DNA from 2 places in the Marinomonas sp. CT5 genome. Region 2 is predicted to be linked to the other one. Evidence: predicted binding sites of a transcription regulator. Region 2 holds the regulator's gene; the other holds the start of a gene.
What was found. The regulator FNR, encoded in region 2, switches genes on or off when oxygen is low (the NO sensors DNR and NnrR bind a similar motif). The targets are predictions, from matches to a motif close to TTGATNTANATCAA.
Positions count from the first base shown of each region.

Region 1: the regulator FNR is predicted to act here: its motif matches at 1,609-1,622, upstream of C0J08_RS06545 (HP1242/YdcH family protein).

Region 1 is NZ_CP025572.1:1,385,513-1,390,273, forward strand. It holds gene C0J08_RS06540 (TonB-dependent siderophore receptor) at 1-1,069, opposite strand, end outside; gene C0J08_RS06545 (HP1242/YdcH family protein) at 1,288-1,548, opposite strand; gene C0J08_RS06550 (DUF748 domain-containing protein) at 1,883-4,761, opposite strand, start outside.
Region 2 is NZ_CP025572.1:2,360,340-2,365,100, forward strand. It holds gene C0J08_RS11055 (RecQ family ATP-dependent DNA helicase) at 1-416, shown strand, start outside; gene C0J08_RS11060 (SprT family zinc-dependent metalloprotease) at 407-922, shown strand; gene ttcA (tRNA 2-thiocytidine(32) synthetase TtcA) at 1,044-1,883, shown strand; gene C0J08_RS11070 (YfaZ family outer membrane protein) at 1,895-2,458, shown strand; gene C0J08_RS11075 (adenine phosphoribosyltransferase) at 2,512-3,054, opposite strand; gene fnr (fumarate/nitrate reduction transcriptional regulator Fnr) at 3,079-3,840, opposite strand; gene hemN (oxygen-independent coproporphyrinogen III oxidase) at 3,861-4,761, opposite strand, start outside.

The DNA.
Region 1 (4,761 bases), 970 kb from region 2:
ATTCAGCGATTAGGTTGCCTACCAAGGTGATACCTTCTCGGGAGCGGACTTGGTCACGAAATTCTCGTTCCACTTTATCGCTGTTGCTGTCGATAAGCTTGCTTATTTCATGGTATTTCTGCGTTTCGGTATTATCGAAATAGCGAACTAAGACATTGCTTTCCAACCATGAATTAATGCTGTGGTCCAAACGTGCCTGAAAGACTTGTGCGTCTAATTCTTGGTAATCAGACTTTTCATTATTGTTCCAAGAAGTATCTGCCAAAAAGTTGCCATCATCATCGGTTGGAATGCCGCGTAGGCGAGCACCGGAAATGTATTGATGAATGTCTGTGTACTGGACATTCAGCGTATTGTTTTCATCGATGTCCCAAGCGTAACCAAGATCGATAATTCGGTTTTCTTCTTCGACATTGTTACGGTAGGAATCTTGACCGTCGGAGTAAATGCCAACACGATAGCGTTGTGATGCGTCTTCATTGGCTGGGCCAGAGGATTCAATGCTGCCACTTAAAAAGTCTTTATTGCCAGCGCTGACTTTTAGAGTGTTCTTCTCTTCATAAGTAGGCTTTTTCGTCACATAGTTAATGACGCCACCAGGTTCGCCAGCGCCATAGATTGCACCAGATGGACCTTTAAGGACTTGTATTTGTTCTATGGTAAACAGCTGAGGAATAGAGAAATCACCGAATGGATCGCCTTTCAGACCGTCATAGAGTACTTCGTCTTGGCTAAAGCCTCTTAAGGTCACAGTGGAAACGTTATTTTGCGACATACCTGAAATGGATCGATACAGATCGGTAATTTGTCGTGCCGCTTGGTCTTCAATCAAAGCCTCAGTAACCACTTGAACAGACTGTGGTGTTACATCGATTGGTGTGGAAGTTCGAGTGGCTAGTGCTGCTTCATCTTCTTTGTAATAAGAAAGAGCGCGGCCTTGTACCTGAAGTGTTTGCAGCTCTATGTTGGATCCGTTTATTTCATTTGTAGCATCTTCAGCAAAAATCACAGTAGAAAAAACAAGTGCGCCACAGGCTTGCATCATCATTATGGTGGTTCTTAGTGTCATAGGTAGACCAAATGGAAGTGTGTGTGAATTGCGTATATTAGTGTTTATGAGACTTATTTACAAATGAGAATGGGTTTACAAAAGCTTCAAAATAGATAATTTCTGCTTCCGATTTGGAGGATGAGGTGTCGAAGGGAGATGTTGGGATGTAATCAAAGGCGGTTAAAAATGAAGTAGAGCGGTATTAATGGCTAATACCGCTCTAGTTGTTGATCTTGTTAGGCTTTTTCGGCAGCAAGTTTTGAAGCTTTTATGTAGCCTTGGATAGTATCTTTAAGCTGAAGACGCTGTTTTTTTAGCTTTTCTTCTTCCATTGTTGGCGCGGGTGTAATTTCCTGCTCTATTTTTTCCACTTCTTTGGTTAGATGATTGTATTCATCATAAAGCTTTCTAAAGTGAGCATCGTCCATTTTTAATTGGTGGATATCGTCTTTAAATTCTGGAAATTCATTGACTAATTTATGGTCTTCAATCGGCATAATTGCCTCCTATACTTGCTAGCTTTTGTTTAAGACTAACCTAGTTAGGCTTGTCTTCTCTTGACGTTGATCATGTTTTGTTGAGTCTTCTAAACACCAACGAATGACTTTGCTATGTAGGAATCTTCACGTTACGGCAAATATTCCGCATAAGTATTTCAAACGCTCTAATAATAGTTATGGTTCGTTTCAGCTATTTTTCAATGGCTGTGTATTAGCCTAGGCGATGTTGCACTATATCGTGGGTTTCTTTGCGTTTTTTTGACATGAAAAAAAGCCGCGATAGTTTCCTATCACGGCTTGTTTCGTTGGTTATCGATAATTCAATAGGGCTTTAGAAGTTCAGCTCTACTCTTGGCTTACTTCTCTTCGAAAGATCCACTTCAGGTGAGCAGAGGAATACTCGTGATGAGGAAATGCCTTCTGCTACTAAGTAGTCTTTTAAATGCTCAGCACGTTTTTCGGCTAGGTTTCTAGCGGATTCCTTCATATCGTTATCAATCGATACGGGGGGCTTTTCAAACCCTAGATCAAGATAGCTAGCCACACCGCAGGCTTTCAATTGACTGTCTTTTTTGTTTTTCATTAACGCGACAAGTTGCTTTAAGAAGGCATTTTGAGAATCATTTAATTCACTTTCTTCAGCGTTAAATATTAACGGTTCAACACGGATTTTAAGTAGCTGATCCCCAGCAAATTGCGCAATGCTAATGACATTGGCATAAGGGATAAAAGTTTGCATTAAATAAGTGCTGGATGCGCTGTATAAGGCTTTTCGAACTGGCAGAAGCAAGAAGTCTTGCCAGCCGAACTCAGGTTTTTCAGTATCACCAGAGAGAGGGATATCGAGATCAATGTTGTTGTTGCTGTCTTTTAATATGCCCACAGCGATATTGAGCGGAACGGCGCCTGCTTTGATAACCGAGCTGCTCTCTTTTCGTCCCCCAAGATCAAATTCTCTTAATACAATATGAGAGTTGCCATTTAAGACTCCATCATCGGCATTGAGTGTTAGATCTAGATCAAGTTGTCCTGAATCTATTTGATAGCCTAATACATTAGCGATATAAGAAGAGTAGGGCGGTAGTTCTGCTTCACGAATAATTAAATCACTTTTCATCGTGAGCTTGTCGGCTAAAGGCCAGATGGTTACGTCACTTTTTAATGTTGCGTATTTGCCACTTCGTGCTTTTAATTTCAAAACCGTTGCTTGGTTTTTTTCCTGTGTATTTAAGTTACGTAATGAAAATGTATCTATGTTCAATGAGCGACGTAAATTTGGTGTGATGCTTTTGTCTTGCACATAAATGCTGGACTTTCCAATGATATCGAATGCGTTAAGTACCACATAATATGGTGGTTTGAAGGCCGGGTTTTGCTCAGCATTTTTGGTGTTTTTAATCGCATCCTGTGCGTCTTTTTGTCTTGGTGTCGCTGAGCCTTGTAGTGAAGGTTCTGAAAGTTTGGGCGGTTTCGATTCAACAAAGACCAAATTCTCTATGCGTTTTTCCCCATCCAGAATCAAGTTGACTTTCACCGAGTCTGTGGTGATTTTATTGATTTTAGCACCATCCTGATTTAGGTCGAGTTTCTCGATTTTAATGCTACCGATATGGCTTAATGGAGGCAGATTTTGTGTATTGTCAGAGCTTGATTTTGGCTCAGATACAACGAGATCTGCGATGTTGAGTTGGTCTAAAGAGGCTTGGTAATTTTGGTCTTGTTGTGTAAAAGAAAGGCCATTGAAATTAGCGTTTTGCCAAGAAGCGATACGCTTCTTATCCGTTAATAAACTGTCTAATGACTCACTAGTGAAATTTAGGTTAGTACCTTTTATTCTTGGAGGTTGTTGATTCGTTTGGTCTACATTTATCTGGTCTGCATTGAGTTTGACTGTCGCAAGTGATACTTGCTTTTCGTCGCTTAATAATGCTTTTAAGCCTTCAATATCTATGTCTAGTTGACTGTTGTTGGCTGAAAATGAAGAGCCTTGCTTTTTTAAAGAAAGAGTATTTGTTAGGTTGAACTTTTTGTAATTTACCTTATTTCCTGCTTGCTGGATGGCTAAATTATTGCTCTCAATGGCTGTGTGTAAAGAAGCGCTTAGTGCTTTTTGTGGGTCCATCGTCACCGACACATCATCCAGTGTAACGGTAAGTTGCTGGTTTTGTACGCCCAGTGTGTCTAGAGCGAGAGAAAAAACATTTATGTCCAATTTTGTTGATGCGACTTTAGCATTCAAGCCAAGTTTTTTATCTTGTTTGATGTCAAATGGTGTATTGAGCGTTAAATTGTCGAATTGCGCTTTCTGATTTGCTTGAGCAAATAGAGATTTTTCTAATTGTATATCAAGGTCACCAGTTGCTTTTAATCCAAGTTCATTCTGACTAATATCGAATGGCGTATTTAGTGTTAGCTTATTAATTTGTGCATTGAGTTCAGCTTGAGAGAATGAAGATTTATCGAGTTTTATATTCATTTTTCCCGTAGCCGTTAGACTTTTTGCATCACGCTTAAGGTCGAAGGGGGAGTTTACATCTAGCTGATCAAATTGAATGACCTTATTGCCTTGGGCAAAGAGTGATTGTTTGGACGATAATGCTAGCGTTCCATTGACGGCTAATTCATTCACAGAAGCAAAGTGAATACGGCCTTTTGAAAGGTTGAATGAGGTAGATTGAGTGGTAACTTTGTCTTCTTTATTTAGAGCGAGATTTAGGTTATCGACTTGCGTCGTTAACACTAAATTGTTGATGTTATAGTTTGCTACACCATTGATTTCTTGCTGCGTAAATACAAGGCCTCCAGACAGAGCCAATTGTCCTTTGCCTTCATTGTAAGGAGCAGGAATAAAATGACGGAGGCTTTCAATGGATAGGTCAGCATTTTTAATATTGAGGTTGGCGTTGGTGTGTTTTGGTGAATAATCAAATTTGCTATCAACTGATAAGGAAGCTTTGTTTATCATCGCTGATAAGGACACTTTGCCTTTCCAGTTGAGGCCTTGGCCATATAGATCGTCAATGGTTGCTTTAGATAACGTAAAGGTATCAGACTGCGTAGGAGTATCTGCGTTGGGTTGGCGAGTCAGAATAACTTGGCTATCAGTAAATGAGAATGATGGCAGCTTTATTGCCCATGCTGTGCTGTTTGTTTCTGGCGTTGATGCTTTTTCTGAATTGGCGTTTGGATCTGATTTTTTTGTGTTAGCAG
Region 2 (4,761 bases):
TTGGCAAAGGAAAAGAACTTGGCGACACCCAATGGAAGTCTGTCATTCGTCACTTACTCGCTTTCGAGTATATACAGATTGGTTCTTCCAGTACTTTTTCTGTACATATCAATGAAAAGGCCCGCGGCGTTTTGCAGGGAAAAACACACGTCATAATTGCTAATGAGCAATATTATCCAATACTTAATGAAGACCAATTGACTGTAGATAAAGTCAGTTGGCATAAAATTCTTGCCTGGAAATATACCTATGGCTCTGTAGATTTAAGCGATAATCAACTGAGGTTGATTTGCCTGCATAAACCTAACTCGGTGGCATCGCTTAGTCGTCTCACAGGGTTGCCTAAGAAAAGTGTTGAAGCCTTTGCCGAACCTTTAATTGAAATGATTCATGAGGTAGATGCCTTATGCCCCTAATTACACCGGAAATGGAGTTTTCTAATAATCAAGTTGCTTTACAGCTTATTCAAGACAAAACTCAAGATTGTTTTGATAGAGCAGATGAGTTTTTCGCAACAAAGTTCAAGCGGGCTAGTTGTAATTTCAAACAAAAGGGAAGGGCTGCAGGCACTGCCCATTTACAAAAAAATGAACTGCGTTTTAATCACTTTATGTATCAGCAGGACCCTATCGAATTTCTAGAAACGGTTGTGCCGCATGAGGTAGCCCATCTTATTGTTTTTCAGATTTATGGTACGACAGTCAGGCCACATGGTAAGGAGTGGAAGGCAGTAATGCTTAAAGTATACGGCCTTAATCCCAGTAGAACTCATAACTTTGATGTACCAAAACCCAAAAATGTTTATCAATACCACTGCTCCTGTAAGAGCCATGAACTTAGCAAACTGCGTCACAATAAAGTTCAAAAGGGAGTCGAGTATATTTGTAAAGACTGTCGAAAAATTCTGCAATTGACGATTTAAAATACCTAGGTGCACACAAAGATTAATTCGATAACGTGTATTTCCCTCTGATATATGCCATTTTTGATGCGATTATCAGATGCTTATAGTAGTATAGGGCCGTTTTATTTATAGCGTACTTATGATGGATTTATCGACTCGACCTAAAGAAAAACTGGAGTTAAATAAGCTCCAAAAACGTCTTCGTAGATTGACTGGCCAGGCCATTTCTGACTTCAATATGATTGAAGAAGGTGACAAGGTAATGGTGTGTTTATCTGGCGGTAAAGATTCTTATACCATGCTTGAGATTTTACGGAATCTTCAGTCAAGCGCACCAATAAATTTCAGTATTGTTGCCGTTAACTTAGATCAAAAGCAGCCAGGCTTTCCAGAGCATATTTTGCCAGCTTATCTCAAAAAGATAGGGGTTGATTTTCATATCTTGGAACGAGACACTTACAGCATTGTTAAAGAGATAGTGCCTGAAGGCAAAACGACTTGTGGGTTATGCTCTCGTTTAAGAAGAGGTTCTTTGTACGGTTTTGCCGAAGAAATTGGAGCCACCAAAATTGCACTTGGTCATCATAGGGATGATATTCTTGAGACATTATTCTTAAATATGTTTTTTGGTGGAAAATTAAAATCAATGCCACCTAAATTATTAAGTGATGATGGTAAACATGTTGTCATTCGTCCTTTAGCTTATTGCAAAGAAGATGATATTGAAGCCTTTGCAACGATAAAAGAATATCCAATTATTCCTTGTAACCTTTGTGGCTCTCAAGAAAACCTACAAAGGCAAGTTGTTAAAGACATGTTGCAAAAATGGGAAAAAGAATTTCCTGGTCGAACTGAAACAATGTTTTCCGCTATTCAGAATGTCGTGCCATCGCATCTGGCCGACAATAATTTATTTAATTTTAAAGAATTAAAACAGTCACCTGATGCCTTTGATAGACTAAATATTATTTCATTATAGGATCATTAAAAATGAATTTGACTAATAAAGCACTATTGCTTACTGCTGGAATACTAGGATCATCATTGGTTAACGCGTCTACAGCCAGTGTTGCATTAACAAATGAAACCGTTAAAAGTGATGTTAACTTTAATATGGGGACGTTTGGTATTGGTGCAGGTGTTTCTTATGATAAGGACGAGAGTGTTACTGCTGCACATATTGAATTGGGAGTAGAAGATTCAGATACTAGTGGTCCGTTACAAGTAGGTCTTGGTGCGCGTTTGTATGGTATTGATGCTGACTTGGAGCCAGATGATGATATATCTGTAGCGCTTGCTTTGGGTGGCTGGTATCGTTATACACTTCCTGAAGCTAACCGTCTTAGTATCTTTGGCTCTTTGTATTATGCTCCAGAAGTATTGTCTTTTAAAAACTTAGATCACATGTATGTTTACGAGCTACGTGCAGAGTATATGACCATGCGAAATGCTAGGGCGTTTATTAGTTACGGTAAAACGACAGTTATTTATGAAGATGACAGCCGTAAAATAGCCAATAATGGGTTTTCTGTCGGCGCTAGTGTAGATTTCTAATATTTACATGAAAAGATAAAAAGGTGGCTCTTGCCACCTTTTTTAGGTCTATATTAATCCCCTTCGTAAGCACAAAGGCTAAAGACAGAAATATTACTGTCACTCAATTTTTGGCTTCCACCTAAGTCCGGAAGATCAATGATTGCAGCTACTTCTTTTATATTTGCACCTTGTTGAGTAAGTAGCTCAATTGCAGCGAAAAGGGTGCCACCAGTTGCAATCAAATCATCAAATAATAATACTTGGTCGCCAGCTTCAACCGCACCTTCTTGAATTTCTAACTCAGCTTCACCGTATTCCAGGGCATATTTCTGTGAGATTGTTTTGCCGGGAAGCTTGCCTTTTTTACGTACTAAAATTAGTGGTTTTTGCAGTTCGTAAGCCAGTACGGCTGCAATCAAAAAACCACGAGCATCAATACAAGCAATATGAGTAATGTCTGTGCCAATGTAACGATGTACATAGGCATCAACAACCATTCTCATCCCTTTTGGATCGCTGAAAATAGGGGTGATATCTCTGAAGCTAATACCTTTTTTTGGCCAGTCTTCTATTGTTTGTATGAGTGATTTAACGTAAAAATCGTCGTAAAGCATTACAGTATAGCCTCGTTGTATGAATCAAATGTGGGCGATTTTACCACAATCGCTAGCAACCCCAACGAGTTTTTGAATTTCTTCGAAATCAATTATTTCAATTTCTTTGCCATCAACATGGATTAGTTCATTTTTTTGAAAACGAGTGATAACCCTACTAACGGTTTCTACAGCTAAGCCTAAGTAATTACCAATTTCACCACGAGACATTGATAGTCTGAATGAGCTGGCAGAATAACCACGCTTTTTAAAGCGGCTGGATAAATTCAATAGAAAAGAGGCGACTTTCTCATCGGCATTCTTTTTGCCAAGCAATACCATCATTTGCTGATCATCCGATATTTTTCGACTCATTACTTTAAAAATCTGGTGCTTTAGTGATGGAATCTGAGAGGACAACTCTTCTAAGTGACTGAATGGGATTTCACAGACGGTAGTGGTTTCTAAAGCTTTGGCAGAAACAGGGTAGACGCTTGAATCTATACCACTAAGACCGACCAACTCACTAGGGCAATAAAAACCAGTGATTTGCTCCTCTCCAACAGAAGTGATGTTGAAGGTTTTTAGCGTGCCTGAACGAACAGCAAACACAGAGTCAAAAGGCTCTCCTTGTCTGAATAAAAACTCACCTTTCTTAAGTGGTTTTTTGCGCTCGATGATTTGATCTAATCTATTAATGTCTTCGTCAGCCAGTGCAATAGGAAGGCAGAGGGCGCTTAAACTACAGTTTTGGCATTGTGATGTAAGTGTACTGTTAAAACGTGACTGTGTGTGTGTCATTGACATGTTATCTCCCTGATCTCGATCTATATAACTTTTGAGTATTTTATGGCGCCATTGAGATATTTATCAAAAGCCATACAAATACAGCGTATTAATAATCTACCCTTTGGTGTGACTTGAATCGTGGTCTGCACTCCACTACGTTCAATTAATAACATCCCATCTTCCAACATGGGAGTTAGATTTTCCACTTCATTAGAGAAATAGTCAAAGAAATGAATATTAAATTTCTGTTCAATTGCGCTTGTGTTGAGCGCAAACTGCGAAATCAACGTCATTATAACTTGATGACGAATTCTATCATCTAGATCACTAATATATCCTTTCGCTATCGCTAATTGTCCCTTTTCTATGCGGCTTCTATATTCGGATAAGTCAGTATGGTTCTGTATGTAAACACCATTTAAGTCACTAATGGCTGAAACACCAAATGCAATCAGCTCAGTATCTGCATGAGTGGTATAACCTTGGAAATTACGTTGTAGTTGACCTTCTTGCTGAGCGATCACTAAGCTATCGGTTGGTTTTGCGAAGTGGTCCATACCTATGTATTCATAGCCGGCTGCAATCAAGTATTCAATACTCATTTTCAGTAAATCAAGTTTCAAACTTGAAATAGGTAAGCTGTCATCTGTGATGCGCTTTTGCGCGCGAAAACGATCAGGCAAATGAGCATAATTAAACAGCGAAATTCTATCTGGTGATAACTCAACTACTTGTGAAAGCGTTTTTTTAAAGCCTTCTATTGTTTGATACGGAAGCCCATAAATGAGATCAAAGTTAATTGACTTAATACCTAGCTCTCTAGCGTCATCGACTAGATTTCTGACCATGTCTACGGGTTGTATACGGTGAATGGCTTCTTGAACTTTGATGTCAAAATCTTGCACACCAATGCTGATACGGTTTATGCCTTTTTCTGTT